Regions from separate parts of the Zooshikella ganghwensis genome, predicted to be linked through region 4. Evidence: predicted binding sites of a transcription regulator. Region 4 holds the regulator's gene; each other region holds the start of a gene.

What was found. The regulator sigma-54, encoded in region 4, starts transcription at its own class of promoters, with help from an activator protein. The targets are predictions, from matches to a motif close to TGGCACNNNNNTTGCTNT.
Region 1: the regulator sigma-54 is predicted to act here: its motif matches at 2,693-2,710, upstream of flgB (flagellar basal body rod protein FlgB).
Region 2: the regulator sigma-54 is predicted to act here: its motif matches at 4,924-4,941, upstream of KHS79_RS09710 (PEP-CTERM sorting domain-containing protein).
Region 3: the regulator sigma-54 is predicted to act here: its motif matches at 6,678-6,695, upstream of KHS79_RS15550 (RtcB family protein).

What each region holds. Positions count from the first base shown of each region.
Region 1 is NZ_JAEVHG010000001.1:612,052-620,428, reverse strand. It holds gene KHS79_RS02785 (flagellar hook protein FlgE) at 1-732, opposite strand, end outside; gene KHS79_RS02780 (flagellar hook assembly protein FlgD) at 1,040-1,723, opposite strand; gene flgC (flagellar basal body rod protein FlgC) at 1,772-2,233, opposite strand; gene flgB (flagellar basal body rod protein FlgB) at 2,236-2,646, opposite strand; gene KHS79_RS02765 (CheR family methyltransferase) at 2,807-3,868, opposite strand; gene KHS79_RS02760 (chemotaxis protein CheV) at 3,901-4,830, opposite strand; gene flgA (flagellar basal body P-ring formation chaperone FlgA) at 4,945-5,679, shown strand; gene flgM (flagellar biosynthesis anti-sigma factor FlgM) at 5,769-6,104, shown strand; gene KHS79_RS02745 (flagella synthesis protein FlgN) at 6,139-6,630, shown strand; gene KHS79_RS02740 (flagellar brake protein) at 6,904-7,668, shown strand; gene KHS79_RS02735 (TIGR04282 family arsenosugar biosynthesis glycosyltransferase) at 7,634-8,251, opposite strand; gene KHS79_RS02730 (TIGR04283 family arsenosugar biosynthesis glycosyltransferase) at 8,260-8,377, opposite strand, start outside.
Region 2 is NZ_JAEVHG010000005.1:133,262-141,638, forward strand. It holds gene KHS79_RS09685 (hypothetical protein) at 1-334, opposite strand, end outside; gene KHS79_RS09690 (hypothetical protein) at 601-1,701, opposite strand; gene KHS79_RS09695 (hypothetical protein) at 2,118-2,399, shown strand; gene KHS79_RS09700 (hypothetical protein) at 2,593-2,742, opposite strand; gene KHS79_RS09705 (PilW family protein) at 3,244-4,245, shown strand; gene KHS79_RS09710 (PEP-CTERM sorting domain-containing protein) at 4,997-5,857, shown strand; gene KHS79_RS09715 (hypothetical protein) at 6,083-6,295, shown strand; gene KHS79_RS09720 (acyl-CoA dehydrogenase) at 6,739-7,935, shown strand; gene KHS79_RS09725 (thiamine pyrophosphate-dependent enzyme) at 7,991-8,377, shown strand, end outside.
Region 3 is NZ_JAEVHG010000011.1:53,637-62,013, reverse strand. It holds gene KHS79_RS15575 (ATP-binding response regulator) at 267-1,838, shown strand; gene KHS79_RS15570 (hypothetical protein) at 1,895-2,251, opposite strand; gene KHS79_RS15565 (substrate-binding periplasmic protein) at 2,543-3,313, shown strand; gene KHS79_RS15560 (substrate-binding periplasmic protein) at 3,316-4,146, opposite strand; gene KHS79_RS15555 (hypothetical protein) at 4,642-5,310, shown strand; gene KHS79_RS15550 (RtcB family protein) at 5,405-6,631, opposite strand; gene KHS79_RS15545 (HD domain-containing protein) at 6,790-7,500, shown strand; gene KHS79_RS15540 (helix-hairpin-helix domain-containing protein) at 7,605-8,377, opposite strand, start outside.
Region 4 is NZ_JAEVHG010000002.1:417,873-426,249, reverse strand. It holds gene mgtE (magnesium transporter) at 1-630, opposite strand, end outside; gene KHS79_RS05725 (HPr family phosphocarrier protein) at 854-1,123, opposite strand; gene rapZ (RNase adapter RapZ) at 1,151-1,999, opposite strand; gene ptsN (PTS IIA-like nitrogen regulatory protein PtsN) at 2,182-2,703, opposite strand; gene hpf (ribosome hibernation-promoting factor, HPF/YfiA family) at 2,672-2,980, opposite strand; gene KHS79_RS05705 (RNA polymerase factor sigma-54) at 3,104-4,657, opposite strand; gene lptB (LPS export ABC transporter ATP-binding protein) at 4,847-5,572, opposite strand; gene lptA (lipopolysaccharide transport periplasmic protein LptA) at 5,577-6,092, opposite strand; gene lptC (LPS export ABC transporter periplasmic protein LptC) at 6,076-6,657, opposite strand; gene KHS79_RS05685 (KdsC family phosphatase) at 6,706-7,239, opposite strand; gene KHS79_RS05680 (KpsF/GutQ family sugar-phosphate isomerase) at 7,236-8,210, opposite strand; gene KHS79_RS05675 (calcium/sodium antiporter) at 8,330-8,377, opposite strand, start outside.

The DNA.
Region 1 (8,377 bases), on a different contig from region 4:
ACTGGCACTGGCAGTAATTACTTGAGATAAGTTGCTTAACTCTGCCGCGATTGCTCGAGCTGACCGGTTAGCGGCCGAAGGAATGGCGACTGTCGAAATGGTGGTCGCCGGTGTTGTCGAAATATCCTGAATATCTAAAGAACCTGCCGTATAACCATTGCTCGTACCTGCTTGAGCATTGCCTATAATCGCACCATTAGCGGCACTGGTACTCCCTCTTCGCTCCAAAACAGGCTCGCGGGAATCAACATTAAAGCTAATATCAATATTACTCGTTTGCCTGGGGTCCTGAAATTGATCACCTACTTGTAAATCCGACAAAATACCAGGAATAATATTTCCTTGCCCATCTGCTGCAAATCCTTGCAAAAAAGAGCCTCGATTATTAATCAGGTTACCGTTTTTATCGATGCCAATAATGCCCTGACGTGTATAGGTTTGCCCGGTATTATCCCGCATAATAAAAAAGCCTGTACCATCAATAGCTAAATCCAGGTTTCTTTCCGTCGGCTTAATATTACCCTGATTAAACTGTTGAGCAATAGTTTGCACTAATACACCATTACCCGGAGAGCGACTACTTCCGCCTAATATTTCACGTGCATAAACATCGTGAAATTCAGCTCGGGAAGCTTTAAAGCCTATTGTTGCAGAATTCGCAATGTTATTACCAATTACATCCAGATCAGTGGAAGCGGCTTTAAGCCCACTTAAGCCAGTATTAAACGCCATATTGCGCTCCTTTATTCATTAATTCCGTCAAGGATGCATAATGAATCTTGCAAGAAACATAAATTTTTTATGCGTCATGTTATGCGCACTCTCCCTAGCGCTAATCCTAACGGGTTAGCAAAGCTGCTCCAATTTTCTTCCCAGCAATTGGCAACCTTTAAAAAAAACACCGACTAAAAACGATAACAACTCATTTAGCTTCTATTTAATTAGATATTTTTCGTACGCTGTTTTTTTGCCATAAAAAAATCATCCCCCCAAATAAATAACTAATCATATACATATAACCAATAAGCTTTCGTCATATTTAAAGTATCCGCTTAACATCACTTAACTTAACCGAACCAACACCCGCTAAATTCAATGTTAAATCATTAAATGTACCCAGGGTTACGCTATCCACATTCGTACTCATCATTGTTGATAAAGCGATTCCTTGATTATCTAACACGCCTGATGCTCTAAAGCTGTACACTCCAGATGGCATAGCCTGACCATTACTATCTTTGCCATCCCATGTAAAATCCACTGCACCTGCCGGCTGTAAGCCTAAATCGATCTGTCTGACTAACACACCCGAGCTATTAAAAACATCGACTCTCACAGGACTTGAGGCAGGCAAATCGACAACACCTTGTACATCACTCCCAGCATTTAGTTGTGTACGTGAGGTTTGAACCAAAACTGAACGTCCTACCAACGCAGATGCCTGCAGTGCCTGACTGGAAGTGAACGCTGAAGACATACTGGTCACAGTTTGATTTAAATTAGTAATCCCTTCCACTGTACTAAACTGCGCAAGCTGAGCGATAAAGTCTTCATTTTTTTGCGGGTTTAATGGATCCTGATTTTTTAACTGTTCAATCATTAATGTTAAAAATTGATCCTGACCCAGCTCCTTATTGCCTTTAGCCGATGAAGGATTCTCTAATGTATATTTATCAACAACAGCGTTAGCTGTCGTATTTTGGGTCTGATTAATTGTACTCATGAGAGCACCTCGCTCACCTTAGTGCTAACCACAAAACGATCAGCCATATTACTGACCTAACGTCAGAACCTTTTGCAACATCGTTTTAGCTGTATTCATAATTTCAACATTGACTTGAAATGAACGGGACGCTGAAATCATATCTGTCATTTCTTCAACCACATTAATGTTTGGATAGTACACATAGCCCTTTTCATCGGCCTTAGGATGATCAGGTTCGTAACGTGCCTGAGGCGTTGCCTTACTCTCAACAATCGCTTGCACCATCACACCTCTTCCCTGCTGCTGGTACAACGTATTTTCATCATCAAAGACAGAGCCTTGCCAAAATGGATCTTCATTAACGCGTGTTTGCATGATTTTAAAAAATGGTTTGCGTCCTTGATACACTTCATTAATGCTACTACTGGCTGTTTCTGCATTGGCAACATTACTGGCAATGGTATTTAAACGTACAGACTGAGCCGACATACCACTTCCGGAAATATTGAATATATTGGTTAAAGACATAACTAGTTACCCTTAATTGCTGTTTTTAATGATTTAAAGCTACTATTTAAAAACTCAAAACCGGCCTGAAAATCCATTGCATTACGGGCAAATAGCGAGTGTTCTTGTTGAGTATCCACTGTATTGCCATCGATCGCAGGTTGAATTGGCGTTCGAAAAAGTACTTCAGGTCCACTATATTCTGTAGGTACTGTTTGTAAGTGATGCTCGTTTGTCGTATTGAGTGGCAATTGATTGCCGCTGGGTAAACCATCAACAGCTTGTTTAAGAGCTTGCTTAAAGTCTATATCTCTGGCTTTAAAACCTGGGGTATCTGCATTGGCAAAATTATTAGCGATGATTTCTGCTCTTGCTGCACGAATTTGTAGCGCATAAGGGTGCACACCTAATGCATTATCAAAACTGATAGCCATAAATACTCCCTTGCCAAACAAACCGAGTAATTTTCTACTTGGTCTAAACGCAAAGCCCATGCCACTAATTTTTTTCTTTGATTATCAGACAGTTAATCTCTATCTGTCACACTGTAACCAGGCAAACGGCAACTCATTTCCTTCGATTCAAGACGAAGCGTTACCGCTTAAAAGGCTCTGGTTTATTCGAGGAAGGTTTTATTGAGGAAGTTGGTTTTGTGGTAGAGGTAGTCGTTGTTCGAGTTCGTGTTGTTGTCGGATCTTTAACCGAAGTTGTTGCTCTTGTGGTAGACCGTTTGGCCTCAGAAGAGGAGGACTGTATGCGGCTTGTGGTTTTTTCAGCACGCGCAAATACATCTGTTTTATCAGATTTTGCCATGTACATTATACCTGGCCGGCACTGTACCATTTCATATAAATCAGACAAGCCATTTAAAGCTTCAGACGCCCCCAAAAATAGAAAGCCTCCAGGCTTTAATGTCTTATAAATTCGGCTTAAAATATCCAGCTTTAGTTCAGCAGAAAAGTAAATCAATACGTTCCGGCAAAAGACAATGTCAAAGCGGCCTAAACTTGTATAACTTTCTTGCAGATTAATAATACGAAACTCAACACGCTCTTTTATATGGGGTTTAACTACCCAACGCTTTCCTTGTAATGCGGTAAAGTAACGATTCAGACGCTCATCAGACAACCCTCGACCCAATGCAAGAGAGTCATATTCTCCAGCCATCGCTTCAGCCATGACTTTACTTGATAAGTCAGTTGCGACAATTTTTACATCGCCTTTTAACATACCTAAATTATTACGCTCAAACTCATCAATGGCCATTGCTATTGAATAAGGTTCTTGTCCTGTAGAACAAGCGGCTGACCAAATACGAATATTCTGTTGACGTCGCTCCTTGACAAGCTCAGGTAATATTCTGTTTTTTAACACATCATAAGGGTAATTATCCCGAAACCATAATGTCTCATTGGTGGTCATGGCATCAATAACTTTGCCACGCAAATCGCCTCGAGGATTTTTTTCAATCTGCGAAACCAACTCTGTGAGAGAGTTGATATTATTTTCCGCTAAAATTTTTCTTAAACGACTTTTTACTAAATATTCTTTATTTTTACCTAAAACAATGCCACTACTTTTTTCCAAAAAAAGACTAAACACTTCGAAATCATTCGTAGGGACCGTTCGCTTCGGTTGAGAACCAAATTCAGCCACAGAAATTACCCCATTTCGATGCTAACCTGTAATTAACCCGTTAATATTTGGATTCGTTCCATGACCGCCCCCGCTAATAAGTCGGGATTAAACTTGGCAATAAAATCATTCGCCCCCACTTTTTCCACCATGGCTTTATTAAATACACCACTCAATGATGTATGCAGCACGATATGCATATCATTAATACGCGGATCATTCCTAATAGCAGAGGTTAACGTGTAACCATCCATTTCAGGCATTTCTATATCAGAAACAATCATAAGGAGTTCATCTGTAGGACTAGTACCACTGTCAATCAACTCCATAAGGTATTCTAAAGCCTCACGACCATCATTTTTGGCCACAACCTCAATGCCCAACGACTCTATACAACGTTGTACTTGTTTGCGCGCTATTGCTGAGTCATCAACAATTAATATTTTCTTATTCGCTAAGTCATCGGTTGGCTCATGACGAACAACATCCTCTGAAAGTTCTTCATTCATTGGAGAAACTTCCGCAAGAATCTTTTCAACATCAATGATCTCAACCAGCTTATCATCCACCTTAGTTACTGCGGTTAAGTAATGATCTCGCCCTGTTCCCTTGGGTGGGGGATGTATTTCTTCCCAATTCATATTGACAATGCGATCGACCATTCGCACCAAAAAGCCCTGAACTTTCATGTTGTACTCAGTAATGATCACAAAACAGTTTTCAACATCTTCCAGAGCACTTCGACCAGTTGCCATATTCATATCCAATATAGGAATTGTGCCTCCTCTGATATTGGCAACACCTCTTACAATAGGACTGCTTTTCGGCATAATCGTCATCTTAGGGCACTGCAATACTTCCTTAACTTTAAATACATTGATGCCGTATAACTGACCACCATTCAGTCTAAACAACAGTAATTCAAGTCGGTTCTGCCCTACCAGTTGAGTTCGCTGGTTAACACTGTCTAATACACCAGCCATGAAACCACTCCTACATGATTAACAAACACTTTAAGCCTGAAACCGGCATAGCAGTTGCTTTAAATTAATAAACCGCTGCATATCTACGATTTTCACTAAGGCCTATTGCTGCTTATGAACTATACAAATAGCATAGGACAATTTAGTCTCATACGTCAGTATTTTGCATTGGGCTTGTTGCTCTACCTATATTCATATACCTGCTTAGCCAGTCCACTCAATGACCAAGTGCAACAGGCAGCCTATCGATACCTGCTAAACAAGCTGCAGCCACTACTAGCGCAATCGCCTTCAATAACCTATAAAATTCGTATTAATCCGCTGGATCAGCGATTAAGGTTAGCCTTATGCCAGGCACCTCTTTTGGTCAGCCAAAATAGACACAGTAAGTCCTATGGACGAATTACACTGGCCATTGACTGCCCAAATATCTGGCAAGTTTATGTCACTTCAGAGGTGAGCATTTTCCGGCAAGTACTTGCCAGCAGACGTACCATTCCAAAAAAGCGACAAATCACTGACGCAGACTTAATGTGGCAGACCGTTGATATAAGCAGATTACGCCATGGCTATTTCGTCGAGCAAGCACCCGTTATCGGTAAAATCGCAACCAAAACAATTACATTAGGACAAGTGATTAATCGTCGACATATTGACACAGCGACTATAATCACTAAAGGCACAAAAGTTGCGATAATTGCTTCAGCAGCACATTTTGCCGTTAGATCATTTGGAATAGCACTTTCCGATGGTAAACCTGGTGAGCGAATAAAGGTGCGAAATAACAGAAGCAAACGCGTGGTCGAAGGCATCGTCAAGGATAGCAACACAGTGCAGGTTTTGTTCTGAATTTTTTTGCAAAATGGCTATTAAAGTAATTTCAATGATGGCCGCTATTATTCATAGTGAGTGGTCATTCTAAGGGTAAGGTAGTCATCATGGTTAATGATATCAATGGTCCCAATACGTCTTCATCAGACCTAATAGGCGCCCAAAAGCGAGCCCAGCAACGGGTCAGTGGGTCTGAAAATACGTCTTTAGAGCAATCCTCCAACCAGCCCGTTGGGGAACAGGCTAGTGCCGATAAAAAGCCTGTTTCTGTGGAGCTTAGTCAACAAGCTCAGGACTTAAAGAAATTGCAGGACCAAGTTGCTCAGCAGGACGGCGTTGACTCAGAGCGTGTCCAGCAGCTTAAAGCTGATATTGCTGCAGGACGCTATCAGGTTAATGCAGAGCAAGTGGCTAATAAGCTCATAGACTTTGAAGGGTTTTAACCTCACTTTAAGCTAGACAACTGGAATGACCATTATGCCCACTACCCACTCACTCAAACAGTTTGAAACATTACTACTTGCAGACTTACAACTTTTTGACCATTTAATTGTAACCCTCAAGGCTGAACGTCAAGCACTAAAAGAGCGTGATTATTCCAACCTTGAGGCTCACATTAGTCGAAAACAGTCATATCTAACATCCATTAGCCAAAATGCAAATCAACGATCCAAGTTATTTGCTTCGCTCGGCTTAATCCCAGATGCCACGGGTTTTCAGCAACTCCTCACCTTCTGTGATAAAACCCAAAAAGAGCACCTGGAGTCACTTTGGAATGCTTTACAAAGTAAGTTGAAAGAAAGCAAACACTGCAATGAAACCAATCACCGAATCATTAGCCGAACACAGTTGGTAGTGGAACGTTTTCTCCGTATTTATCGAGGCCAGCCTTTAACTCAAAAAGCGCTATATGCCAAGCAAGGGCAAACGATTAATGATGCAACTGGGCGGTTAATTGGTACAGCTTAGGGCCTGTTAACATTTTAGAGATAGATACTTGGGAGCTGGCTTATTCACCAGCTCTAGTTTATACCTACCACTGATCAATTCCTGCCAGTCGTTCATAAATTATGACAGAGATATATTTATGAGCATCTCTAAAAATGCACTTTTTTTAGGGATACCTTTATAATTAAACCATGAGAAATAAGTAACCTGTTAATCAGCGATATAAAAAAGAAATACTTTTAGTTTACTTTAAAACTTATTTTAATAATTAAAATATTCAGGGATGTGGGTGGTATGATCAGTTTTTCAGATTGGGATTCAAGTGAGAAGTATCAAATCCTACAAACACCTCAAGAAATATATCGTCAACTACTTGCAATCTGTGAAAGTAAGAAACGAGTTCGCCTTGATTTCCCGTCAGAAAACAGCACATTTTCTGCAACAATCACTGCAGTTAATGATGATGCGTGTCACTTTACGTTGTCAGATATTACACCTGCTCATGGTGAAGGTCTGATAAAAAAGAATATGTCATTTAATTTACAATGTATTTATCAGGGTATTGAGGTCATCTGTCAAAAATTATCTTCCCCAATTATGGCAGACACTACAACAGCCGCCCCCCATGATGTAATTATTCCATTTCCTGAAAGGGTCCGCTATTTACAACGACGTAGTGCTTACCGTGCTGTCATTCCCGCTCACACATTTATACGCGTAACCCTTATCGCTCAACAACCGAAACCCACTTTTTTAAGTGGTCAGCTACTGGACTTATCAATAACGGGCTGCCAACTACAACTGATAACAACACCTGCTGAACATCCGGCACTTGCCGTCGGTGATATATTCGATCATGTGCAATTTATTACCCCAACAGATCACCCCATTGATTGTCAGGGAGAAATTCGGCAAGTAAGCATTAAAGATCAACAGCATATTAATATCGGCATAATGTTTTTACAGCTATCCGGTCTTAATCAGCGTTATCTACAACTTTATGTCAATCAATTACAACGCTGGGCTAATCGCGAAGATGAAACCGTTCCAGACGCTTAACATCAGCAGGCACATCAACATCCCATAACTCAGGCAATAACTGGTAAGACAGTTGTAAACGGTTTAACTTAACCAGTGTATTACTAAGTAGCTGAGGAGTACTCCAAGGCATATTAAAGAAGAGTTCGGGAATAAATCGGCTTAAACCAAGTAATACGTACCCCCCATCTGCCGCAGGGCCAATTACCGCGTCACTCTTATGCTCTAACGCACTAAACGCTCGTAAAATATAGTCTGTAGTAAGGACAGGGCAATCACTGCCTATAATTAAAACGTGATTCGCCTGGGTTAGGTTTAACTTGAATGCATTTGCCAAACGTTCGCCTAAGTCATTCCCCTGTTGTAAACATAGTGGCCATTGCCCAGAATAATAACGACTGAGCTTATCAGATGCTATTAATGGTTCTGTCAGGCAAAGTTGAACTTTAATGGATACTGGTAGCTGTTGCATCATCATCAATGTTCGATCTAGCAACCATTGATGAACCGATAATGCTCTCTGTTCTCCTAGTACAGGAATCAAACGAGTTTTCACTGCACCTGCCCGAGGTGGTTTGGTAAATAATATAACCAGTTGTTGCATATTAATCGTTAATGCTCATTATTATGGGAAATATTATTTTTGGTTGAGTAATCACTGATTTTTATGTCATGACTGTCTCTAATATAATATTTTCGCCACAGCTTTTCTGGCGCCACACCAAAATAA
Region 2 (8,377 bases), on a different contig from region 4:
AACTTTTTCCTAAAGCACCGACGACTGGCAGCTGTCGAAATTCACCAAGCGAGTTGATGTTTTGATATATATAGGCTTTCCCCTTAGGGATCAGTAAGAGCCGAATACCTATTAAACCCCCCGTTAAATTTACTCTAACTGGAGTATAACGTGCATCTCTGGTAGGTGTTTGCAGCATCCAATGTAAGCTGATTCTGCCTTCATTAAGGTATTTAATGATGCGAGTTTGAGGGGTTTCAGGGTAAATGGTAATAGAGACTGGCTGATTGATAGCGTTCAACGAAGATGTTAAAAGCTCATGAAAGTATAAATGATTGTTATTGTTAAAACTCATCAAATGTAACTGTAGAACAGGCTTTGGCGATGTAGCAAAAGCGAGAGAATAGGGCAAGAGTAGTATGTAACAGAGCATGAGTCCCCGAAATGCCATAGCCTATCCTACAGTTGACGTTAAGATTACTTTTTTAAGTAAGGTAAGTGATATCTCCTAGCATAGATTAATATGGAAAAAATCGTCAGCGAGAAAATACTGCCTATGTATACCCTTCATTGTCGGTATAATGTCTTACTCGCTGACACTGTTAAGCCTTCGATGACTGACTACTTGCGACGAGTCCATCTCATAGACAATAAGCCTAATCCAAATAATGCAAGAATACCGGGTGTTGGCACAGGAGGTGGCTCATCAGGTGTTGTTTTACGAGCAGCCATTATAAATGCCTGTTCGTAGCCATCATCTTCATCATAAAGACGAATATCTGCGTGTAATGTATAGTTCTCAGGGTTTGCTAAACTGCGCATAGCTGCATCAAGTGTTGGCGATACCACGGCATAAGCGGCATTATCAGCACCTAAATTATGTTTAAAGAGAATATCGTCATTTTCAGGGTCAGGTCCTAAACAGCCTGGGTCAGGAATAAAGGTGGTTGGGTCTAGACAAACATCACCTGCTGCCAAAATCCAGTCTGTGGGCATAGGATCATTTACGCCAAGTTCAGTATTACGTAAGTAAAACGAGCCTAAACCTGAGTCATTTCCATCATTATCGGTAATCCATACTTTTGCCCAGGCAAACAAGGCTTGAGCACCAAAAGGACCTGCAGCACTGTTTAACTCATTATGGTTAAACATAACCACCATTTGGTTTTCTTCACCAAGATAATCTAGCAGAGTACCTACATTAATATCCCAACTGTCTTCTAAATCATTAAGGTTAGCCTCTGCACTGATACCACCTGGGTCAGCCACACCATTTAATGGTTCTGGTAAAACTACAGGATCAAGAGTGACGGTACTAAAGCTGTCAGTGTTAGCGGGTGCACCATCAGGCGTTCTATAAGCAGGGTCAATCAGATTACTGATGTCGGCATTACTGTTAACACCCGCATTATTGGTTCCTGTGGCTATAACAATATATTCACCATCCATCCCAAGCTCACCGGGAGCTGATTTAATGAACCAAGGTTCGGAAGGTTGAATAGTAGTTCCATAGGGGCCAGGTACAAGTGCGACTGAATTATCCGCCTGAGTAAAGTAGTTTAAAACAGGCAAAGAATAGGAAGCAAAGTCATCATATTGAATCGCATAGGGTAATAAAGGATCTGGCAATATGAGTGATAATTCTGCTGCTTGAGTTAAGGGTGCAGAGAGTCCTGCCGTTACAATTAACGCAAGTGGGAGCTTTTTAAATGGTGTTTTCATGGCACATTCCTGATGGGTTGTTTTTAAACACCCCATGTAGAGCAGGAACTATTCCAGATTAAAAAAAGTATGTTCATTCAACTAGTTAATGAATACAAAAATGGATGAGCTTTCCATTATGTAAAAAAAATTGGCTAGTGATTTATTTAAAACCTAATTTTAGGTGGCAGATATATGAGCGATTTGCTGTCTATTTACTTTACAAGGTTAGGCGTGAACTGTTTTATATGTAATGTCATAAAAATATACTATTTTAGTAAATACTCTCCTGAAGGGCTTATTTTCATGATGTTATCAGTGGTTGAAATAGTGGCTGAATGCTTATAAAGCAAGTTGGCTCTTTTTATGCTTACCCCTAGCTTACCTTTTGTCGTTGTGAATGTTTGCGAGGCTAATAAGTTACAAGGAGGCTAGCGATGTTTTTATTAGATGAGTCATCTGTAAATGAATTGTTGTTTAAACGTTTACTTGATATTCCTGAAGACCATGAATTTCGTTTAAAAAGGCATAAAAGCTCAGTAAATGAAAAAGTCAAGGAACAGTTTGTTTTTCAGGAATTTAATAAAGATGGTCAGTTGAGTGCTAGTTATAAAGTATTAAGAGTAAACCCGGAGCATTATTATGATGCCCCTTTGGTTTACGCAAAATTTGACGCTTATGGTTTGAAAGTTGCGCAAAGCTTTATTCATAATGAGTAACAGTGTTTATTCTTTTAGCTAGGGCAACCGCATATAATTTTCCCTTAAACTTGTGCCTAAAGTCTAAATAATACCCGTTGAACACGCCGTGAATCCTTCCCTGGAGGCTTGGTTGCCGCTTCCTTGCGGCAAACAGTTCAGCGGCCATTATCCAGCCTTTGTAAAGCCCTTAATATATATTGAGCTACTACTGTTATGAATTTAAGCGAGATTGGGGTAAAGCACAAAGAGGGTTGGCAATACTTGAATTTGTTTGTGAAACAGGTGCCAGGAGCACCGTTAGCAGTAGAGACCAAGGATGGTCTTCTGCTGCGGGAGGAACAAATGAATTCAAGCATTGCATGAATACAATCTCTGATCATCATAAACTCTTTTTATATGCGATTGTCCTGCTTTTTTAGCTAGGGCCTGTTAACACTATTTGAATATCACTGTTATGACGGTAAAAGCACTAATCTAGGCGCGAAGAGTGAAGTTTAGTTATTCTAAATGAACAATGAGCAACAACGAGTAGTGCTTTTACCGTCATAACCCTTCGGGCCGTGATTATTTTTCCACCTAGCAGTGTTACAAGTCATTTATGTAGAATGACTACACGGCATTCCTTGTGCCTTGCTAGGCGAAAAAATAGTCTACGGCAGTGGTGATTCAAATAGTGTTAACAGGCCCTAGAGTAATTTTAATGATTTTTCTGGTTAAATAAACGGATAAATAGTGTGCTCTTGCGTTACATGTTTATTAGCACTACAAGTAGATTTATTAAGTTTTTTTGACTTACTGTTCGATAAGCGTACCCAGGTATACAATTTTATGACAGGAGGACTCTAAAAAGGACGCTTGAGTTATGTACTCAGTTAATCATGTAAAAGGATTTACCATTATTGAGCTGCTTGTCTCAATGCTGTTGGGGCTGGTATTAATGGGGGGAATGATCAGTATCTTTAGTGCCAATCAGCAATCATATCGTGTTGTTAATGGATTGTCCCGCTTACAAGACAATGCTCGCTTAGCCTTTGACTTAATCAGTCATGACCTAAGAATGGCAGGCTATATGGGCTGTCTTTCAAAGGTTGCATTTAGTAATTTTATCAACCGCTTAAAGCCTTCAGATGTAGATTATTTGATGGATATGGGGACGCTTTTTTCTGGTTATGTGTATAAAAGCGGTACTTGGTCACCAACACTGAATACGCAATTACAGAACCTTAACCCAAGTTCATCGGCCGATATTCTAGTCGTTCGTCGAACCTCAGATGAAGGTGCTAGGGTAACACAAGCAATGCCAAACACCTCCGCAGATATTAAAGTGGAAGCCAGTATTTCACTGGAGGATGAAGAAATTGTTTTAATCAGTGATTGTACTAAAGCGACCTTATTTCAAATAACCAACTTGGCTGTCATTAGAAGTGGAACGGAATATAATATTGTTCATAATACGGGAGGGTCAATTGACCCCGGCAATGCTAAGAAAGAATTAACGGATGATGGCATTCCTTACGGAGAAGATGCCGCTATTTATAAAATGGAGTCAACCATTTATTATTTAGCCAACTCGGCTTTTCCAAATAATCAAGGTAATACTGTAACCTCGCTATGGCGCCAGGAAGGCTTGAATGCTGCAGAGGAATTGGTTAGAGGCGTTGAACAGATGACTTTCCTTTATGGTGAAGATACCAATGCGGACCAAGTGCCAAATCGTTATGTTACCGCAGATTTAGTAGGTGATATGAATAGGGTCGTCGCCATTCAGATCCATTTACGTTTAAATACGGTAGATGAAGTCAGTAGCCAGGGAAATACCATTGCCCGTGATTTTGACTTTTTTATTAAAGTTAGAAATACCTAGTAAAGATTAATCATGATTTAATTGATCGAGCAAACTATCAGTTTTTTTACAAAAGACTGTTGTTAAAGCAAAGTTAACTTACTGAAATATTTACATTTTTTAAATAACCAATCTACCTCATTAAATGCATTATCAGAGGTGATTTGCTCTCCCGCAGCAGAAGGCCTTTCCTGGTCACTGCTGCTTACCGTGCTCCCAGCACGTGTTTCACAAATAACCTCCGATAATACCCCACCTTCAGCGTTTATACCTATTTTTTATACCCCAATCATTATTTATTTAGCAATAGTGGTCTTACGATTTACAACATGGGTAGCCAGCGGCTGGATAACGCACAGTCGAACTGTTTGCCGCAAGGAAGCGGCAACCAAACCTCCAGGGAAGGATTCACGGTGTGTTTGATGGACGTTATGCAGACGTTGAACAAAGGATAGAAAAAACTACTGTAAAGTTAGGTTGAGGTCCACTGAACTGTCTGTGCATGTAGGAATTAACTGTGTAGGAGGGCATGGATTTATTAGACTTAAGCTTTTTTTACATAATCAGTACAGGGAATATGCCGTGTACCCTAATAATCTGCTTTTTATGTTTGTCTGGTTGTTGAGTCACTTATCAATAAATGGTTTTTGGACAGCTAATGAATAGGTAACGCTATGATATTCTGATATTTTTCAGTTTTGGCAATCTCCTTGCACTGTTAGGGGTGAAACAGTTTGAACACTCAATAAATTATGTGAAAGGAGAAAGGAAAATGCGCTTATCTAATATTGCCAAACTATTTACGGTTTCATGTCTTGCAGCGGCCGTTAATACGCAAGCAGGTATTCTTGATTTAACGATAGTTGCTGGTTCAGGTATCTTCCAAAACCCTACCGTAGGTCCAGGTGCAATTCCTCCTGCAACGATTGTAAACGCTGATCTTGGAGCAGATCTTAGCAGTACATTAAGTTGGGGAGTGCCAATTGCTGCAGGTGGTGATCAAAGTAACTTGGAGCTGTTAAGTCATAAGTCAATTTCAATGGTTGCTTTAGATATTCCTTATGAGATTTCAATTACCACCCATAACAATAATGTACTGAATGGGGCATTTCCTACTTTAGAAACAGCTCAGATTTTAGGTGCATTATCGTTGAGTAGTACATTAGGTGTGGGTTTTCAATCAGCATCAATTATGGGAACACCATTGGCATTAGCAACTGCACTTCAAATTGCTGATCCTGATGTGCCTGCATTAGTCCCTGTCGCAGATTATGGTAAGACATTGGTAACATTATTTGATATTGATTTTAATGAAACACCTAATGTGGTTGGCTGTCCATTTGGTAACCCACAAGGCTCTATTTGTGATGACTTTTTCTCATTAACAACATTAGCCGGGTTTCCTGTGACATTAGATTTAATGATTGATGACATGGCCTATGAGCTCTTTATTTATAGTTCATTTGATGCTGATGGATCAACCATTGAATTAGGCCCTGATTACTTTACGGCTGAGAATGCGGCGACTGATTTATATACTTTTGCTCGGTTAACTAAAGTGCCTGAGCCTACTTCTGTTGCCTTGTTAAGCCTGGGTTTATTAATGGCTAGCCGTCGTAAGTTTAAAAAATAAGGGTTGTCTGGTACTTGCTTCTTTGTTGAGCTGTGATGGAAAAAATAGCCACGATGTATTGAGCAGTATGGCTCTGCAAAGAAGGTTTTTTAATAATGTTATTTGAATTTTAATGAAAAAATAAGGCGTTTTTTTGATCTTGGTAAAGGTTTGTTGAACACCGGTAGGGTATTTTTTACAAAAGAAATATTTAAAACTGGAAGGGAAAATATAAGGAGCATTACAATGAATACTCAATGTGTTGGCCATGTTAAATGGTATTGTAAAAATAATGGGATTGGTTGTATTGATATTGATGGTATTAATCAGGTTTATATTAATCATTTGAGTTTTAAAGAACCTGGTCGACATCAATTAACACCTGGGCAAGAGGTAAGGTTATTGCTTTCAAGAAAAGAGCAAGGTGCTCACTTAGCTACCCATGTTTCCCCAATGTAAATCATAATACTCAATTGATATAAGGGTTTTTATAGTTAATTTGTTTTAAGTGCCTATTTTAAACTACCTATTTAAAGCACTGACCAGCAATTCTCTCCTCTCATTCTCTCTACTAGGCAAGGAAGCCTGTTAGAGGAATTCAACGCTTAACTCCCATTACAAACTATTTTTAGACCAACATTCTGGTGTTCCACTTGTATTTAAAAAGCGGAGAGTTGAAACGTATTTTTCGGATAGGATTACATTATTAAGGTGTTTGTTTTAAAGAAATGTTTCAATTTTAACAGGTTTTTGTCTACTACATTCTGCTTGTAGTTTTTTAGGGGCTTTAGCATAATGCGGCTAATAAAGGAATAGTGACAATAAATATTCATTAAATGGTAAGCGATTATTTATATCGAGAGCAAAGGGTATAAAACGCTTTAGGGTGTATGGTAACGACTATGAATCAAGAAACCGCGAGTGTCGCAAAGCCGCAGTTTGTCTGGGAAGATCCTCTATTAATCGAACAACAGTTGTCCGCTGAAGAACGACAGATCAGGGATAGTGCACGGGATTACGCGCAGCAGGAACTCACGCCCAGAGTGAAGGAAGCTTTCCGTAAAGAATTTTTTCATCGTGAAATAATGACTGAAATGGGTCGGCTAGGCTTATTAGGCTGTACATTACCTGAGGCTTATGGTTGCGCCAATGTTAACCACGTAGCTTATGGTTTGGTGGCAAGAGAAATTGAGCGAGTGGACAGTGGCTATCGTTCAGCTCTCAGCGTGCAGTCTTCATTAGTGATGTATCCCATTTGGGCATTTGGCTCAGATGAACAAAAACAAAAATACTTACCGCTTTTAGCAAAAGGTGAATGGGTGGGGTGTTTTGGTTTAACGGAACCTGATGCAGGATCAGATCCTGGCAGCATGTTAACCCGGGCAGTAAAAGTGACGGGAGGATATAAAATAACAGGTAGCAAAATGTGGATTACCAATTCACCGATTGCCGACCTTTGTGTGGTCTGGGCTAAGCTCGATGGTCAGGTCCGAGGTTTTTTGGTGGAAAGGGACAGTAAAGGACTTTCTACCCCGACTATTCATGGCAAATTTTCATTGCGGGCTTCAGTAACCGGTGAAATTGTACTGGATGATGTTTTTGTTACTGAGGAGCAGATTTTACCCAATGTGGCTGGTTTAAAAGGCCCCTTTAGCTGCTTAAATAAAGCTCGCTATGGTATTTCATGGGGAGCAATAGGGGCTGCTGAATGCTGTTGGTATACCGCGCGTCAATACACATTGGATAGAAAACAGTTTGCGCAGCCTTTAGCCGCTAATCAACTGGTGCAGTTAAAACTTGCTGACATGCAAACAGAAATTGCCTTGGCATTACAAGCCAGTTTACGTGTAGGGCGTTTAATAGATGAACATCAAGTGACCCCGGAAATGATTTCAATGGTCAAGCGTAATGCCTGTGGTAAAGCGCTAACCATTGCCCGACAGGCGCGGGATATGTTAGGTGGTAATGGGATCGCTGATGATTTTCCTGTTATTCGTCATATGCTCAACTTGGAAGCCGTCAATACCTATGAAGGCACCCACGATATTCATGCACTTATTTTAGGGAAAGCACAGACAGGGATTGCTGCATTTAGTTAATGCCACTGTTAGTTATTGCCACAGAGGGAATCGTATATAGGCCAGGGAGGGTCGAATGAGGCAAGTGGATGAAGCCCGGGTTAATGCATTTTGTGAACTTGTTGCAAAGGGCGAGCTACCTGAAAGAGAGCATACTATTGGCATTAAGGACACTGGATTATCTCCGCAAGCTGTCAGGGATATGTTTCATAGTCAGCTGCTGAGTCGACTGTTGGATTTGAAAGCTCGGCAAATGCAGCAGCAAGGTCAAGGGTTTTATACCATAGGCAGTGCTGGGCATGAGGGGAATGTCGTACTGGGGCAGTTGTTAGGGTTGCAGGACATGTTATTTCTGCACTACCGAAGTGGCGCGCTGTTTATGCAAAGGAGTAAATTACTGCCCGGAAGTACACCACTTTACGATATGTTACTGGCGTTTGCGGCCTCTGCAGAAGATCCCATT
Region 3 (8,377 bases), on a different contig from region 4:
TATATGCAATTACCTTAAGAGAAGACATGAAAAATGTTATTTTTCTGCAAAATCAATCATAATAACCACGTTAAACTGATAGTTTTGGAATCAACCTCAAAACTAATTATCAGTAAAGCGTTGGACACTATCATAAAGAAGTAACAAAAATAGAGATTTAAGTGCTAATTCACTCGACTTTACAAAAGTAACATACTTAACGTATGACAGATCTCCAAAATGCGGTACATATACAGGTTTAAACGGACACAGGAACGGCAGTATTCATGAACTCTGTTGAGCAAAATCACGCAAATGCCAAAAATGCCGAGAATGACCGAATTTTGCTGGTTGACGACAACCCAGCCAACCTGCATGTGTTATTACAAACGTTAAATGGCCGTGGCTATAAACTGTTAATCGCTAAGAGTGGTGAAAGTGCACTTAAAATTGCTCAACAAGAAAAACCTGCCTTAATCCTCCTTGATATTATCATGCCTGGGATTGATGGCTACGAAGTCTGCCAAAAACTCAAGGCAGACCCCCTAACTCAAGACATTGCAATTATTTTCCTTTCATCACTTGATGAAACCAAAGATAAAGTCAAAGGACTCAAGCTTGGAGCCACTGATTTTATCTCTAAGCCATTTCAATCAGAAGAAGTCATTGCTCGTGTTGAGAGCCAGCTTAAAATACATCAACTGGAACAAGCACTAGCCAAACGCAATCGCCAGCTCGAAGCAGACAATGAGCGGATATTGGCTTCGATGACAGAAGGCGTCATTGGTGTTGATCAGCAAGCCCATATAACCTTTGTCAATTATGCCGCCACACAGGTGACTGGCTGGAGTGAAGAGCAGTTAATCGGCAAAAACTTTCACCAGCTGTTATTGCATAGCTATGCTGACATGACCCCCTGCGATTTTAGTGAAACCCCATTGTGGCATGTGCTTCACCATGGGCATCCACAACAGGTTGAGGATAGTATTTTCTGGCACCAACAAGGTCACTGTTTTGCGGTAGACTACTCATGTACTCCAATTACTGAAAGTGGTCACACGACAGGTGCTGTTATTGTATTTAAAGACATTACTGAGCGTAAGCGTAGTGAGCAAGCCTTACAACAAGCATTGTCCGAACTTCAGGAACAACAAGAACGTCTAACTCATGTCTCTCGACTGAGTACAATGGGTGAGATGGCCGCAGGATTTGCTCATGAAGTTAACCAGCCTCTCACCGCAATATCAAACTACTCACAAGTTTGTACACGTATTTTAAAGCGAGATAATGTTGATGCTGACGTTCTTACGGATGCTCTGGAAAAAATAGCTACCCAGGCCCGACGTGCAGGAGAAATCATCGCCCGGATTCGCAGCTTTGTAAAAAAACCTGAGCACTGTATTGAACAGGTTGAATGCAACAAGCTGATTAGTGATGTTGTAAAACTGGCTGAAGTAGATGCGCGTAATAACGCTATCCAAATTCACTTTCATCCTGGTAAGCATATTCCCCATATAGCCGCCGACCCCGTGCAGATTCAACAGGTTGCACTTAACCTGTTGCGTAATGCAATGGAAGCTATGAAAGGGCTGGATACTCAGGAAGAAGGTGTGCATATTTCCACTGAAAAAATCAGTGATCAGTTTGTTAAAGTAATGGTGATTGATCGTGGCCATGGATTGTCACCAGAAGCAGCCGAAAACCTATTTACGCCCTTCTTTACCACGAAGTCCACAGGTATGGGCATAGGTTTATCGGTGTGTGAGTCAATTATGTCTTCTCATGGTGGAAAGCTAGGCTTTGAAAATAATCCTGATGGCGGTACTATTTTTTACTTTACGATCCCAATTTCCCAATAGACACAGGCCTGCAGATGCAGGCTATGTGTTATAGACACTTTTTTAACCAAGCTGAATCATGGTTTCATTCGAGGCTGCATCCGCTGATCTACCTCAACATAATCAATAACCGCTAACTGCTCAATACCCTGTACCATCTGCGCTAAATGAGCTTCATCTGCAGGCTCTGCACAAATAATAAGTCCCTGCTCCTGAAAACGTCGAATCACATAAAATGGGTTCAGCACACTTACTTTTCTTAACTCATCACTATAGGCGTCCTCAAGTGACATTTTTCCAGAATGTATCTGGTCATTAAAAACAACTATAAGGCGAACGCCACCTGATGTTGGAGTAGAGCAGTCTGCCATTGTTACACCAGCCACAGAATACCCCAATACCATCAAACATATTAGAATTGTTTTCTTGATCATTTGCTAATCCTTTAACCTCTTGTTTTTTCACGATCATACTACACATGGCGCATGTGTCCAGTTATCCTCATACATAATAACACCATTACAGAAAGCGACTATTTGCCATTTTCAGCAAACTCATACTAACCTATCCATAGCTTACTCCATAACCTCAAACAGCAAGGCAGGCTTAAACCTATCACCTGATACCATTTGTTTATAATATGTACTCCTCCAAGTTAGCTTTCAATGCAGTCTGCCATACTGGTATTAGCACAAAAAACAAGGGTTGGTCCGTGAAGCGTACAAATGAAGACTCATATTATTATAGCCATATGTTTCATCACTCTTTTGTCACATAAAGCAACCGCAGAAGAAGAAATAAGTATTGCGATTGGTGAATGGCATCCTTTCATTGGTAAAGATCTTCCTCATTATGGTATTGTCACTCATATTTTGACAACCGTTTTTACCGCTCAAAATATCAACGTAAGATATGGCTTTTTCCCTTGGAAACGGTCATATAAGTACGTTAAATCTGGAAAATGGCATGCTTCAGCAATATGGGGAAAAACGAAAGAACGGCTCAAAGACTCTTACTTTTCAGATATTGTTTATACTGGAGAGCTGGTGCTTTTTCATTTAAGAGAAACACCGATCATCTGGCAAGGAGATCCAGATAAGCTTTATCAATTAAAAGGCTTGCATATTGGTATACCCATGGAGTCAGCTAAAGCTAAACTTCTGGTCAAAGCGGAACAAGCCAAACTTATTAACTTTATTACTGGGACCGATAAGGTTTCAACATTTCTCATGCTTGTTGCAAAGCGGTTTGATGCACTCGATGAAAATAAGGATGTTGGTTTACATATAATCCATTCTCAGCTAACTACTGATCATCAGGATGATATCACCTATACACAACCATATGAACGCTGGGATTATCACTTGATATTTTCTAAAAAAATTGAACACAATAAATTATTTTTAAAATTATTTAACGAAGGACTAAATCAGCTAGTCACGACAGGTCAATATCAACAACTCTGGAAAGAGTTCTATCAAGGCAAGTATAACTAAATTTACTGCCAGTCTTTTACGCCATACTTTGCTAAGATTTTCTCCAACTTACCGCTTGCTCTTAACCTAACCATACCGTTGCTCAAAATTTCAGCATACTCTTTTGCCCGGTCATTCATAGGGGAAAAAGCAACATACATTTCATCTCTAGATACACAGCCTGCTTCTCGAAGATTATACGCTTTATTTTTTAGGTAATAATTTACAACCTCCCGTCCATCAATGATAACATCAACACGCTTTTTGATAAGCCTATCAATATTTCTACTCAGAGCTTGAATATCTTCACCCGAAATTGACGAAACCCAAAAGCCATTAGTTTCTTGTAGAATATATTGATCTAACTCCCCACCATTATCATAATTATAGTCTTGAATGACACCTAAACGTAGGTTTGCTAAAGATCTAACTCCGGCATATTCCCAAGATGACTCAAGCCTTGTAAAAAAACACATATGGTAATAAGACTGAGCCTTTTCAGGAAAAATCAAATCAGGAAGCCCCAAAGGGACTGTTCCAAGAACTCCATCATAGTCTCCATTTCTAACACCCAAAATTGCCCTAGACCAAGGCACAACAGTTAGTTTTATGTGGTATCCATGCTCACTCAATATTTCACGGACAATTTCCACAAAAAAGCCAGGCTGATCACTTAATCCTGTGTCACTTGACACATCAGGACAAATATAAGGACACCAACTTCCCGTCGCTAATGCAATCGTATCGGTAGCTCCCTTAATAGGTATACAAATAGTAAAATACAATACTACTAAGGAAATATAACGTAGTCTTCTCTCGCTTTTCACTCTGGCTTCAATCTCAACACTTGCCATGCTTATGTTTACAATAAACTATAGACATTATTGGCTCTGATGATAGTTTTTTAATGCTCCTTCAATGAAACCATCTATTCAGCATCAACCATAGCAATTGTATATAGCCCCTTCACGAATCTTTTTTAGCGTTTATCCTAATGAGTTCCAGACACAGAGGTAATGTTGTTGTCTGTATTTTTCATTTTCGGTATATAAACTATTACTCTCTATTCATAAAGGTTAACTATATTTAATCCTCTTTAATGATTAAATATTTTTTTATAAAGCTGGTAACGTTATACTTGCTTTATTATTACTTAAATTCACTCCACTTCTATATACCCAATACGAATGGTTTTTAGGTGCGACCATCGAGTGACGAAGCCCCATGAGCCTATATTAATAGGTGATTGCGGGTGAGGAGTGAAGATAACAAAACCTAGAAATCATTTGTGAAGGGTATACTTCGCTGTGGGTATCACTCTTCTGCCATTAATTAAAAATGAGATGTCTATGCATCAGCTTAAAACAAAGCTCTCTACTTTACTAACATGCTTGTTTATTACCTTTACCAGTCATACATTCGCTACCCAAACATCCACACCCATTGACAATAAAAAACTTCGTCCCCTATTGAACAGTGAACGTATTGAACTAAAGTTTGGTAGCTACGGGATTGACGTACTGGAATCTGGAGAGTCAATTAGAGTATCACGCTTATACAGTACTCACTCAAGTAAAAAAGTAACCAGGACTTTGGCAATTGTGCATTACCCTGAGCAAGTTGATACCTCTTTTGCCAATGAGCACAAAAAAATTCTCAATGGAGGGTCTATTGGCGCAGTTTTAAAAGCGGCTGGATGGAAAATAAGTAAACAACCTCAATTCTTTGGCGAACTAAAATCTGACCAGGATTTAGCTGCATTATACAAAAGCTTTCAGTCGTCTTCGAAAGAAAATTTAGCTATTCATATATACTCATTATATATTGAGAAAAACAACACAAAATTTAAGTATGCTACAATTGCCGAAGTTCACCACCCGGATTACTTAACGTTAAATGACTTAAAAGAAATATACAGTACTGATTATAATAATTTCAATACAGAAACTGAGGAAGTTAAAAAGCTCATTGCTTTTATCCAAAATAAAATTAAGTCCGTAAAAATCCCAACCACATAACCTAGGTAATTACGCATAAAGTAAGCGCATATTACTGCGCTTACTCATCATTGATTAAAAACAATTTTCATTGTGAGGCTGGACCCTACCATACCTAGCCTTTCACACAAACAATTTGTTTTAAGGTATAAACCACTTCGATCAAATCTGACTGAGCAGCCATCACGTTATCAATAGGTTTATAAGCAGCTGGTGTTTCATCAATCACAGCCTCATCTTTACGGCACTCAACCCCTTGAGTTGCCGCCAAGTGTTCTGCCAGTGAAACTACTTTCTTCGCTTGAGTACGCGACATAACACGTCCAGCACCATGACTACAACTGTTGAAACTTTCAGGATTTCCTTTACCTCTTACGATAAAAGATTTTGCCCCCATACTTCCTGGGATAATACCTAACTGCCCCTCTCTCGCACTCACAGCCCCCTTACGAGTAATCCAGACATCCTTTCCATAGTGATGCTCACGATTTACGTAATTATGATGACAGTTTACTGCTTCAACATGCGCCTCAAAGGTACGATTCAGTGCTTTTTGTACTGCTTGAATCACACGCTGCATCATGACTTCTCGGTTAATACGAGCATAGTTTTGTGCCCATTCAACACTTTGCATGTAGTCAGTAAATAAATTTGACCCTTCGGGCAAGTAAGCCAAGTCACGATCAGGCAGTTGAATTTGCCAGCGTTCCATTTCTTTTTTAGCAAGCTCAATAAAGTGAGTACCAATTCTGTTACCTACGCCACGGGAACCGCTATGTAACATAAACCAAACACTGTTCTGCTCATCTAAACAGACTTCTATAAAATGGTTTCCTGTACCAAGAGTTCCTAGATGATTTACGTTATTGGTTTGCTTCAAGACCGTATGCTTTTCCTGCAGCTGATCAAACACAGGCGCCAGTGCACGCCACGCATTAGCAACATCTTGCGGAATATCACCCCAGGCACCTTTATCCCGCCCTTTTCTGGCTCTAGCTGAACGCCCATGAGGAACCGCTTGCTCAATTGCACTTCGAATTCCACCAAGGTGTTCAGGTAAATCACTGGCGTTGAGTGATGTCTTACATGCCATCATTCCACAGCCTATATCAACACCAACAGCAGCCGGGATCACACAGTCAACCGTAGGTACCACACTACCTATTGTGGCTCCCTTACCTAAATGGACATCCGGCATTACCGCCAGCCATTTATACACAAAGGGTAACTGAGCTATATTCAATAACTGTTGTTTAGCGGCTTGCTCAAAGGCAACATCACGGGTCCAAGCTTTAATGGGAACACCTTTTTGTCCTTGAACAACTTCATATTTTCTACACATTGGAATGCTATCTCATTTAGTCAAAATCAGGTAAGGTAAACCACATATAACAAAGACCATGCCAAAATTTTTTTACACTAAATTCAATAGGATAGCAGTTAGCCGCTCAATGGGGACTATCTAAAAAGATAGATAATTATCAAATAAGTGAGTGACTTATGCCTACCCATACTACCCACTTCCCATTACTGCATCACCCTGTTATTCGCAAACTCTATGGAGCCTGGCGAAAATACCTTTATGCAATGAATGCACAGTGTGACAGCCAAACTCAGTATAAGGTTTTTGCCCAGCTCATTTCCCAATATCAGCAAACCCACCGCCATTACCATAACATTTACCATCTTGCACATTTAATGACACTTGCGGAACGATTTGCCGATTTAAGTCATGACTTACCAACAATTATGTTGGCCATCTTTTATCATGATAGTGTGTATAAGCGGTTTAGTCGGAGAAATGAATTAGCGAGTGCGAATCAAGCAAAAAATGAGTTATTGGATTTGGGTGTGGCGCCAGCACAAGTAGAATGCATTAGCCAGTGGATACTTTCGACAATACATCACCAGCCCTCCTCAAGTAGTAAAGACGAGCAATTATTTCTCGACCTGGATTTAGCCATTCTTGCAGCACCTGAAGCGCTTTATCAACGATACCAGCAGCAGGTACGCATGGAGCACCGCTTTATACCTTATCGTTTATATAAACGCCTAAGAAACCAAGTGCTTTCCAAGCTGCTATCACGTCCAACCCTCTACTTTACACCAGCACTACAAGCACGCTGGGAGCAACAGGCCAGAAAAAATATCATGCAGGAAATTAATGGAGAAGTTATAACAGAGTCTAGCTTTAAAGAGTGTGGCGCCTAGCCCAATACACCTGAGTTTCCTCCCCAAAAAAAAGCTACCTTACGGTAGCTATAAAATGTTGTTGGAAACTATATCGTTGGGCAGATATTTTCAAGCCAACAGCACTAAGAGGCCGCCTGACGTATATTTTCAAGCGTTTTCTTGCCTACTCTTGGTAATGAAGTCAATACTTCTTCTGGCGCGGTTGCAATCGCACTTAGTGACGTATAACCTTGATTAAACAATGTTTTAGCATTTGCCAGCGATAACCCCGTAATCACTCGCGTCTCTTCCTTAATAATCAAGTCACTTATCCAGTCTTCTTTGTTTTTAAGCTTTTTTTGCCCCCAGCTATGCCAAAGTGGGTTTTCTTCCATCTTGGCGCTCAAATCTTTAAGCTTTTCTTCATAGCCTAAATTACTCTCAACAACTTCTCGACATGCTAGCAAGAACGCCAAATACTCAGCCTCTTTAACAAAGCCAATATCACTTTTTAACATGCCATTTTCGTCAACACGAAGGGCAAAATCTGCAGCCTTTAACCACTCACCCTCTTTCTTCGAAGTCGACGCTTCAGGCAATTCAGCAATCTGTTTACCATGTTGTTGAAGCACATCTAACGAGGTATATAGTGTTAAGTTAGCAGCAAATACAAAAGTCTCTTCTTTCGTCACACTTAATGGTGCTTCTGGTGACTGATCAAATGTCTCTTGTGTCTCTGTAACCGGCTTAATTTGCTCATCACACTCGCTTGATTTCTCATTAACTGAGTCAGACTGTATTGAGTTATCATCAGGCTCATCCACAAAGGCTTTGGTTTGTGTCTCCTCAGTAAACTCTCTATCTGTTACTGAGTGAGTATTAGCCTGATTATTTTGGGTCTGAAGCGTTGTGTGCT
Region 4 (8,377 bases):
GATATCGGTCTGCATGACTTCTCGTACACTGATGGAGGGGTGAGTTGTCAGCATCTTGCTGATGGGCAATACACCAATAAATTCATCACGACGATTAACGACCAGTAAAGCATCGGTCATTTCTGGTAGTTCAGGATGGCGGCGTAAATAGCGAAATACAACATCCAGTGTATTACTGGGACGGACAGTAATCATATCCGTATTCATCAAGCCGCCAGCAGTATCTTCTGGATAAGATAAAACCTGCTCTACACGATGACGGTCTTGGGCATCCATGGATGCCAACACTTGTCGGGTAATAGTATCTGGCAGCAGTTGCAGCATATCTGCCAGATCATCGGTATCAATATTTTCAGTGAGGGCTGCCACCTCATCTACATTCATCTGCTCCAGATAAAATTGGCGCAGATCATCACCAAGCTCTTGAAGCACTTCTGCAGCAAGCTCTTTATCCAACAGCTGCCAAATAAGCGTTCTTACTTTGGGGGGGGAGGATTCCAGTAGATGAGCAATGTCCGCTGAGGTTAGGCTGTTCAGCATCATTGATACTTGGGGGGATACCCCTTGTTCCAGTGCCTCATTTAAGACCTGGATTTGGGTATCGGAAATGCTGCTTTGTTGTTGAGCCATAACCCCCCCTGTTGGGCAGTACAGAAGTTACAGGAAGCATAAGAGCGCAAATTCTAACGAAAATTTGCTATAGGCCAAAGTATCTTCTTGATTTGTTTTGCTAAATCAGAGTATGTAGAGGTTGGAATAGGCACCGTTAAGTGTGTTTTTGCTTGTTTTTGGGTAGTCTTAGTAGTTTGTTAAGATTGGCAAGAGGCAAAAGCAGAGGCTGACTTGGTGGTAACTACTCGCCTTCTTCAAAATAGTTATCAACCAATGCCTTAAGTGCAATAAATGCCTGCTCTTCATCTTTGCCTTCAATAAGGACATCAAGTGTTGTACCTTGGCTGGCTGCTAGCATCATTACAGACATAATGCTTTTGCCGTCTACCATTTTGCCTGCTTTACCAACACGAATTGTGCTGCCAAAGGCTGCAGCCGTTGTTACAAACTTTGCAGCAGCACGGGCATGAAGCCCTAGCTTATTTATGATGATGAGTTGCTCTTCTATCATGGTGACGGCTGAAGTCTTAACGTTTAATTAAGGAAGTTCTCGATGTCTAACTTGGACGTTACGGTACTTAGCTTGAAAAGAAGATGCAAGCCGTTCAGCTAAATAGACCGAGCGGTGATGCCCGCCGGTGCAGCCTATGGCAACAGTAAGGTAACTTCGATTGCAGGCTTCAAAGCTAGGTAACCATTTCTCAATAAACTTATAAATATCCTCAAACATCACTTCAACTTGAGGTTCAGCCATTAAAAACTCTTTAATGGGTTGATCTTTACCCGTGTACTGTCGTAAATGATTCACCCAATAAGGATTGGGTAAGCAGCGTACATCAAAAATATAGTCTGCATCATTAGGGGCACCTTTTTTAAAGCCAAAGGACTCAAATAAAAGGGCAATACTATTGTCCTGTTTACTGGCTACACGTTTATTAAATATATCCCGTAAATCATGCAGGGTAAGTCCGGTAGTATCCATTGTGAGATCAGCCAGGTTAGAGATAGGGTCTAAAACCTGTTGTTCAGCTTTAAGTGCTTCAGCCAATGAACAGTTATGGCTGCTTAAGGGATGTTTTCGCCGAGTCTCACTGAATCGCTTTAATAGCTCTTCATCATCAGCATCAAGATAAATAACTTCTGCATCAACTTGCTGCTGCTTAATTCGGTTAATTATTTCCGGAAAGCGTGATAGCTCTTGTCGTATATTTCGAGCATCAATACTTACAGCTACTCGGTCTAAATACGCCTTTTGCAGCTCTTTCGCTAAATCGGGAAGTAAAACCAGGGGTAAATTATCAATACAGAAAAAGCCTTGATCTTCAAGAACATGTAGTCCCGTACTTTTGCCTGAACCTGATCGACCGCTAATGATAACAAGTTTCATACGACTTTAATCTGTACCCTGGTAGTGAGTCGGCTTTAGTTAATTGCGCCATATTATTATTACACAGCAAGTATAGTGTACACCAAAATGACAGCTTCTTGTTGTAGCCAAGCTACAATGAAGTCCGTCATTTAGTGTAAATAAAGACGAAACGCTAAAATAAGTTGGTTGTGTGTGGCTTGTTAATTGGGAAGAGGAGCAATAGCAAGCTCAAAAAGCTCATGGTTGCTTTGAGCATTACGTAACCGGTTTCTGAAGCTGGCATTTTCAAATCGTTCGGCAACAAGTTGCAAAATCGCCAAATGCTCTGAGGTGGCTTCTTCAGGGACTACAAGTGCAAAAATTAGGTCAACAGGGTGATTATCCATAGCATCAAACTCAATAGGTTCACGCAGTTTTAGTAAGGCTGCCATGGGTTTATCACAGTTAGTTAATCGGCAGTGGGGCAGGGCAATACCTTTGCCAAATCCAGTGCTGCCCAATCGCTCTCGGGTAATAAGACTATCAAAAAGTTCGCTAGCACCTATGCCTGGCCGGAATCCGGCCAGGATATCTGCAATTTGCTCTAACGTTCTTTTTTTGCTGCCACCCTCAACATCACAAGCGGTGCACTCCGGGGCAAGAATCTGTTCGAGTTTCATTGCGTTTTTACAGTCTCCAGCAATCGCCAGTTTAACGGGCTCCTGCGCCCTGTAAACGGTCAAGGTTTTTCTCTTTGTGTTTTAGAAGTTGACGATCCAACCGATCGACAAGCATGTCAATCGCTGCATACATGTCCTCAGATTCCGCTTCAGCGCGAATATCTGCACCTCGTGTATGTAAAGTGGTCTCAGCTTTTTGTCGAAGTTTTTCGACACTTAAAGTGACTTGCACATTGGTAATGTTATCAAAGTGCCGCTCCAAACGCTCAAATTTATTGATGACATATTGGCGCAGCGGATCGGTAATATCAACGTGGTGACCACTAATGTTTATTTGCATGCATCGATCTCCTAGGTGATCCGATTTACAGTCTATCAGTAGAAACTGTGTACTACTACTGACTCCACACTCCCCTCCTTGAAAAGGGGCTAACTGGGGTGTTTGTCACCCTATAACGCTTTTTTACACCAACCGTTTTCGCTCGTTAGAAGGTGGAATAGAAAGTGATTCTCGGTACTTGGCGATAGTTCGTCTTGCCACTTTTATTCCTTGTTCTTCCAGAAGCTTGGCTATTTTACTATCTGATAAAGGTTTTCGTGCATTTTCCGCCGCAATCAATTTTTTTATGATGGCTCGGATTGCTGTTGATGAGCACTCTCCACCCGATGATGTACTAACATGGCTGGAGAAAAAATACTTCAGTTCGAATATACCACGAGGGGTGTGCATATATTTTTGAGTAGTTACTCTTGAAATGGTTGACTCATGCATACCAACCGCTTCAGCAATGTCATGAAGCACTAAAGGCTTCATGGCTTCTTCACCATACTCTAAAAAGCCTTTTTGATGCTCAACAATACAGCTGGCTACACGCATTAATGTTTCATTACGGCTCTGCAAGCTTTTAATGAACCAGCGGGCTTCCTGAAGGTGATTTTTAATGTAAGTATTATCAGAGCTACTATCTGCACGTTTGACTAATGAAGCGTAGCTGGCATTGATGCGAAGACGGGGAGTGGCATCCGTATTTAGCTCTACAGTCCAACGATCACTTCTTTTTTGGACAATAACGTCGGGAACAATATATTCAGAGTTCTCGTCTTGAATAACAGAGCCAGGCCGTGGATTTAAACTTTGTATTAGCAAAATCGCTTGCTTTAACTGCTCTTCTTTCAACTTTGCTTTTCGCATAAGTTGATTGTAGTCGTGATTGCCTAATAAATGGAGATACTTTTGGGTAATTAGCTTTGCTTCTTCCAGAAAAGGTGTGTCTGCACTGAGTTGCGTCAACTGAGTTAACAGGCACTCTTTTAAATCACGCGCGGCAACACCAACCGGGTCAAACTGCTTTAATAATCGGTGTACAACAACCACTTCGTCCAGGTCAATTTCTAACTCTGGATCAAAGCTTTCATGAATATCCTCAAGGCTACAGGTTAAATAGCCGCTTTCATCCACAGCATCAATGATTGCTATTGCAATAAGTCGGTCGTTATCACTTAAGGGGGTAAGGTTAAGCTGCCAATGTAAGTGCGACTGAATAGTTTCTGCTGTACTGTTTCTGGCGGTATAGTCAAAGTCTTCATCGGAGCCGGACGATGAGTTTCCAGTCGAAGGAGGTAATGAGTCATACACATCCTCCCAGGCAGTATCTACCGATAGTTCAGAAGGGATTTGCTCAGCCCATTGGTCTTCATAGAGTGAATCACTGCTTTCGTTTTCTTGATCTTGGGAAGAGGTGTTGGCTGTATCAGTGCTGTTGTCGTCACTACTGGAGTTTGAGGAAGCTTGTTGAGTAAGCTCATTCTGATGTTCATCAGAAGAGTCACTGGACTCGCTATTTGAGCCAGTATCAGAGGTATCTTCAATAAGTTCTAGCAAAGGGTTTGAGTCTAGGGCTTGCTGAATTTCTTGTTGCAAGTCAAGCGTAGACAACTGAAGTAGTTTAATGGCCTGTTGCAGCTGGGGGGTCATTGTCAGCTGTTGGCCCATTTTTAAAACTAGGGATGGCTTCATAGTTAGTTGATTTACCTACACTGCAACAAAGCAAATGCTAAAGTTTATCTATTAGTATGCCACTAACATTACCTGTCGTTGTGGTGAAATAATGCTGCCACATTAATTATTCAGTAAACAGTGAGTGATAATGATGAGTGGCCGCATCTCATACATTAACACATTATATGCGCGACCAGGCTACTTGTCTTAGATTTTGAATTGATGTCCAAGATAAACATCCTTGACTTTTTGGTTGGCCATTACATCACTCGCTGTACCTTGAGCGATTATTTGTCCTTCACTTACTATGTAGGCTAACTCACAAATATCAAGTGTTTCTCGAACATTGTGATCCGTAATCAGTACACCTATGCCTCTTTCTTTTAAGTGAGTGACTATCATTTTTATATCATTTACTGAGATGGGGTCAACCCCAGCAAAAGGTTCATCCAGTAGAATGAAAGAGGGTTCAGTCGCCAGTGCACGAGCAATTTCAACTCGTCGACGCTCACCACCTGATAAGCTCATACCCATACTATTTCTGAGGTGAGTGACATTAAACTCTTCAAGCAGATGGTTAAGTTTTTCTTCTCGTTGTTGACGATTTAAGTCTTTACGGGTTTCCAAAATACCCATTATATTTTCGCTGACGGTCAGCTTGCGGAAGATAGACGCTTCTTGTGGTAAATAACCAATTCCTGCACGTGCCCTGCCATGCATGGGTAGATGTGTAATATTGTGTTCATCTATTTGCACTTGACCATGATCTGATCGAACCAAGCCAACAATCATATAAAAAGTGGTTGTTTTTCCCGCACCATTTGGACCAAGTAGACCAACAATTTGACCACTTTCGATATGGAGTGAGACTTCTTTGACAACTTGACGACCTTTATAGCTTTTGGCCAGGTTTGTGGCTTGTAGAACGGGCATAGAGTTACTTCGTCTTTGTAGGTTGCAGGATCATCTCAACACGTTGCTTGCCGCCAGCTTTTGAAGAGTCGCCTTTAGCATTCACAGTTTGGGTTTTCATGTTATAGTCAATACGCTTGCCTGTGAACTTATTGCCTTCCTGAAATAATTTAGCATTAACAATAATTTCAACTTTTTCTTGAGGAATCATATAGTTGATTTGCTTGCCATAGGCGCGAATCAGTTCTTTGTTAGGTTCAGGCTTTTCTTCATAGTGTGCTGGGCTACCCAGAGCAATCACTTTGTTGATATTTCCCTGTTTGTCGGTATAAATGGTGACTTTGTGACCAGTAATTTTTATGGTGCCTTGAGTAATGACAACATTTCCCGTCAGTATACGCACACCATCTTTTTCGGCATTAGCACTATCAGACTTTGCGTGAATTGGTTTTTCTCTATCAGCAGGTAAAGCCCAGGCTGTTTGCTGGCTTATAAGGCTAAAAAGTAGTCCTAGTGTGAAAAGGTTAATCCTGCACTTCATATGTTCCCCTAACATTGGATAGCAACTCCACACGCTCCTCATCTAAATATGCATTCATGCCGACCGCGTTTACAACTGAGTTGTCAGTTTTAATGGTTACTGGACGTTTGGTTTTCGCTTGATTTTGTTCTGCGTAAACAGTCAGAAACTCTGTGGTTATAATCATGCCAGGATTTCCAGTTGTTTTCTGTTCCCTAATTACGACATTATCCCAGAGTTCCATCACATCTCCACCAGGAAGTATCCTTCCTTGCCGTGAGGTCGTATGCCAGTCGCTACTTTGTTTTCGCGTAATCAAAATATCAGGCTGATCAATCAGTGAAATATCATTATGAGGAAAGTGACTTACTTTCTCAGCAACAACAACGTAGTCTTGCTCACCTTTTGTTGTATATTGGGTAATAACAGGAGACTCCATAAAAACATCTGGAGAAACTGCAGTATTTTCTTTTTTATCACTTTTAGGTGCGGTTAAGTTAAATGCATCTGGCTGGTTTAAAAAAGTAAACAAGCCATACCCCAGTATGAGTAATAATGTCAGTGTAGTAATACGTTTTAAGCCCATGGTGAACAAAGCTCATAGCGTTAAGAAGTCAAAGACAGTTGCGTCATGTTAACAACATAAGTAAGGAGCTAGCTGGGCATCAAGCGTACCTTGGCTTGCCATTATAAACTCGCATACTTCTCTAGCAGCTCCAAGTCCACCAAGCTGTTGGGTGACACCAGCTGCATAGTGTTTTACCGTTGGATTTGCATTAGCAACGGCTAGGCCCAGACCAACATAACGGATTGCAGGGAGGTCGGGTAAGTCGTCTCCTAAATAGGCCACTTGTGCAGGTGTGAGTTCAAGCTGTTCAAGGATTTCTTTTAAAACGACCAGCTTGTCTTCACGCCCCTGATAAACAATATCGACACCAAGTGCAGCCATACGCTGGCTGACAACTTTGGATTTTCGGCCAGTGATAATAGCGATTTTGACCCCAGTTTGCTGCAAAAGTTTGAAGCCTAAACCATCCAGAGTATGAAATGTCTTAAATTCCTGGCCGTCTTCTGTAAAGTAAAGTCGACCATCAGTCAGTACCCCATCAACGTCACATACCAGCAAACGAACCGCAGCGGCTTTTGTGGCTAAATGCTGTAAGTTCATACTACACCTGCGCGTAAAAGGTCATGCATATTAAGTGCACCGATGGCTTTATGGTTGTCATCGACCACAATCAAACCATTAATTTTGTGCTTTTCCATAATGTTGAGCGCTTGTGCTGCGAGCATATCTGCTTGAGCGACTTTGCACTTTGCTGTCATTACACTGTCAATGGTGGCTTGCTGAATATCAACACTCTGGTCAAGTGCTCGGCGTAAGTCACCATCAGTAAATACTCCTTGCAGTAAACCATCAGCATCTACAATAGCGGTCATCCCCAAGCCTTGTTGAGTCATTTCCAGTAAGGCATCTCTTAGCGAAGTACCTGAGCGAACAGCAGGCAAGCGATCATCTTGATGCATAATATCTGCGACTTTTAACAGGAGTCTTCGACCTAGGCTACCGCCAGGATGCGAGAAGGCAAAGTCTTCTGCTGTGAATCCCTTGGTTTCAAGTAAGGCTATTGCTAATGCATCACCCATTACTAATGCGGCTGTGGTACTTGCTGTTGGTGCTAAGTCCAGAGGACAGGCTTCTCTTTTAATTGATACATCAAGGCTCACATCGGCAGCTTTGGCAAGGGTTGACTGAGGGTTTCCAGTCATGCTGATTAAAGAGGTACCGAGTCGTTTTAAAAGTGGCAGTAGGGTAACCACTTCTGCAGTGTTGCCTGAGTTAGACAGAGCAATAACAATATCATTTGAAGTAATCATGCCCATATCGCCATGACTGGCTTCTCCAGGGTGCACAAAAAAAGCTGGTGTGCCAGTGCTGGCAAGCGTTGCGGCAATCTTGTTACCAATATGCCCTGACTTACCCATTCCTACGACAACCACTCGGCCTTTACAGGCAAGAATAAGCTCACAGGCTGCAACAAAGTCAGCATTCACTGAAGCTGCCAATTGCTGCAGTGCCTCAATCTCAATGTCAAAGGTGCGTTTACCTGATGCTATAAGCTGATCTGCCTTGGTCATAATTTACCTATCTAAAGAGTGAATCAAAGGCGCATAACAGGGCTGCTTATTTAATATGTGTTGTGGGCAGTAATCACTAATAATGCTCATTAGAATTAGCTGGCGCGAATTATGACAGACTAAAGACTGTGAGTTAAGTAGAGAACAACGCAGTATCCCACATAACA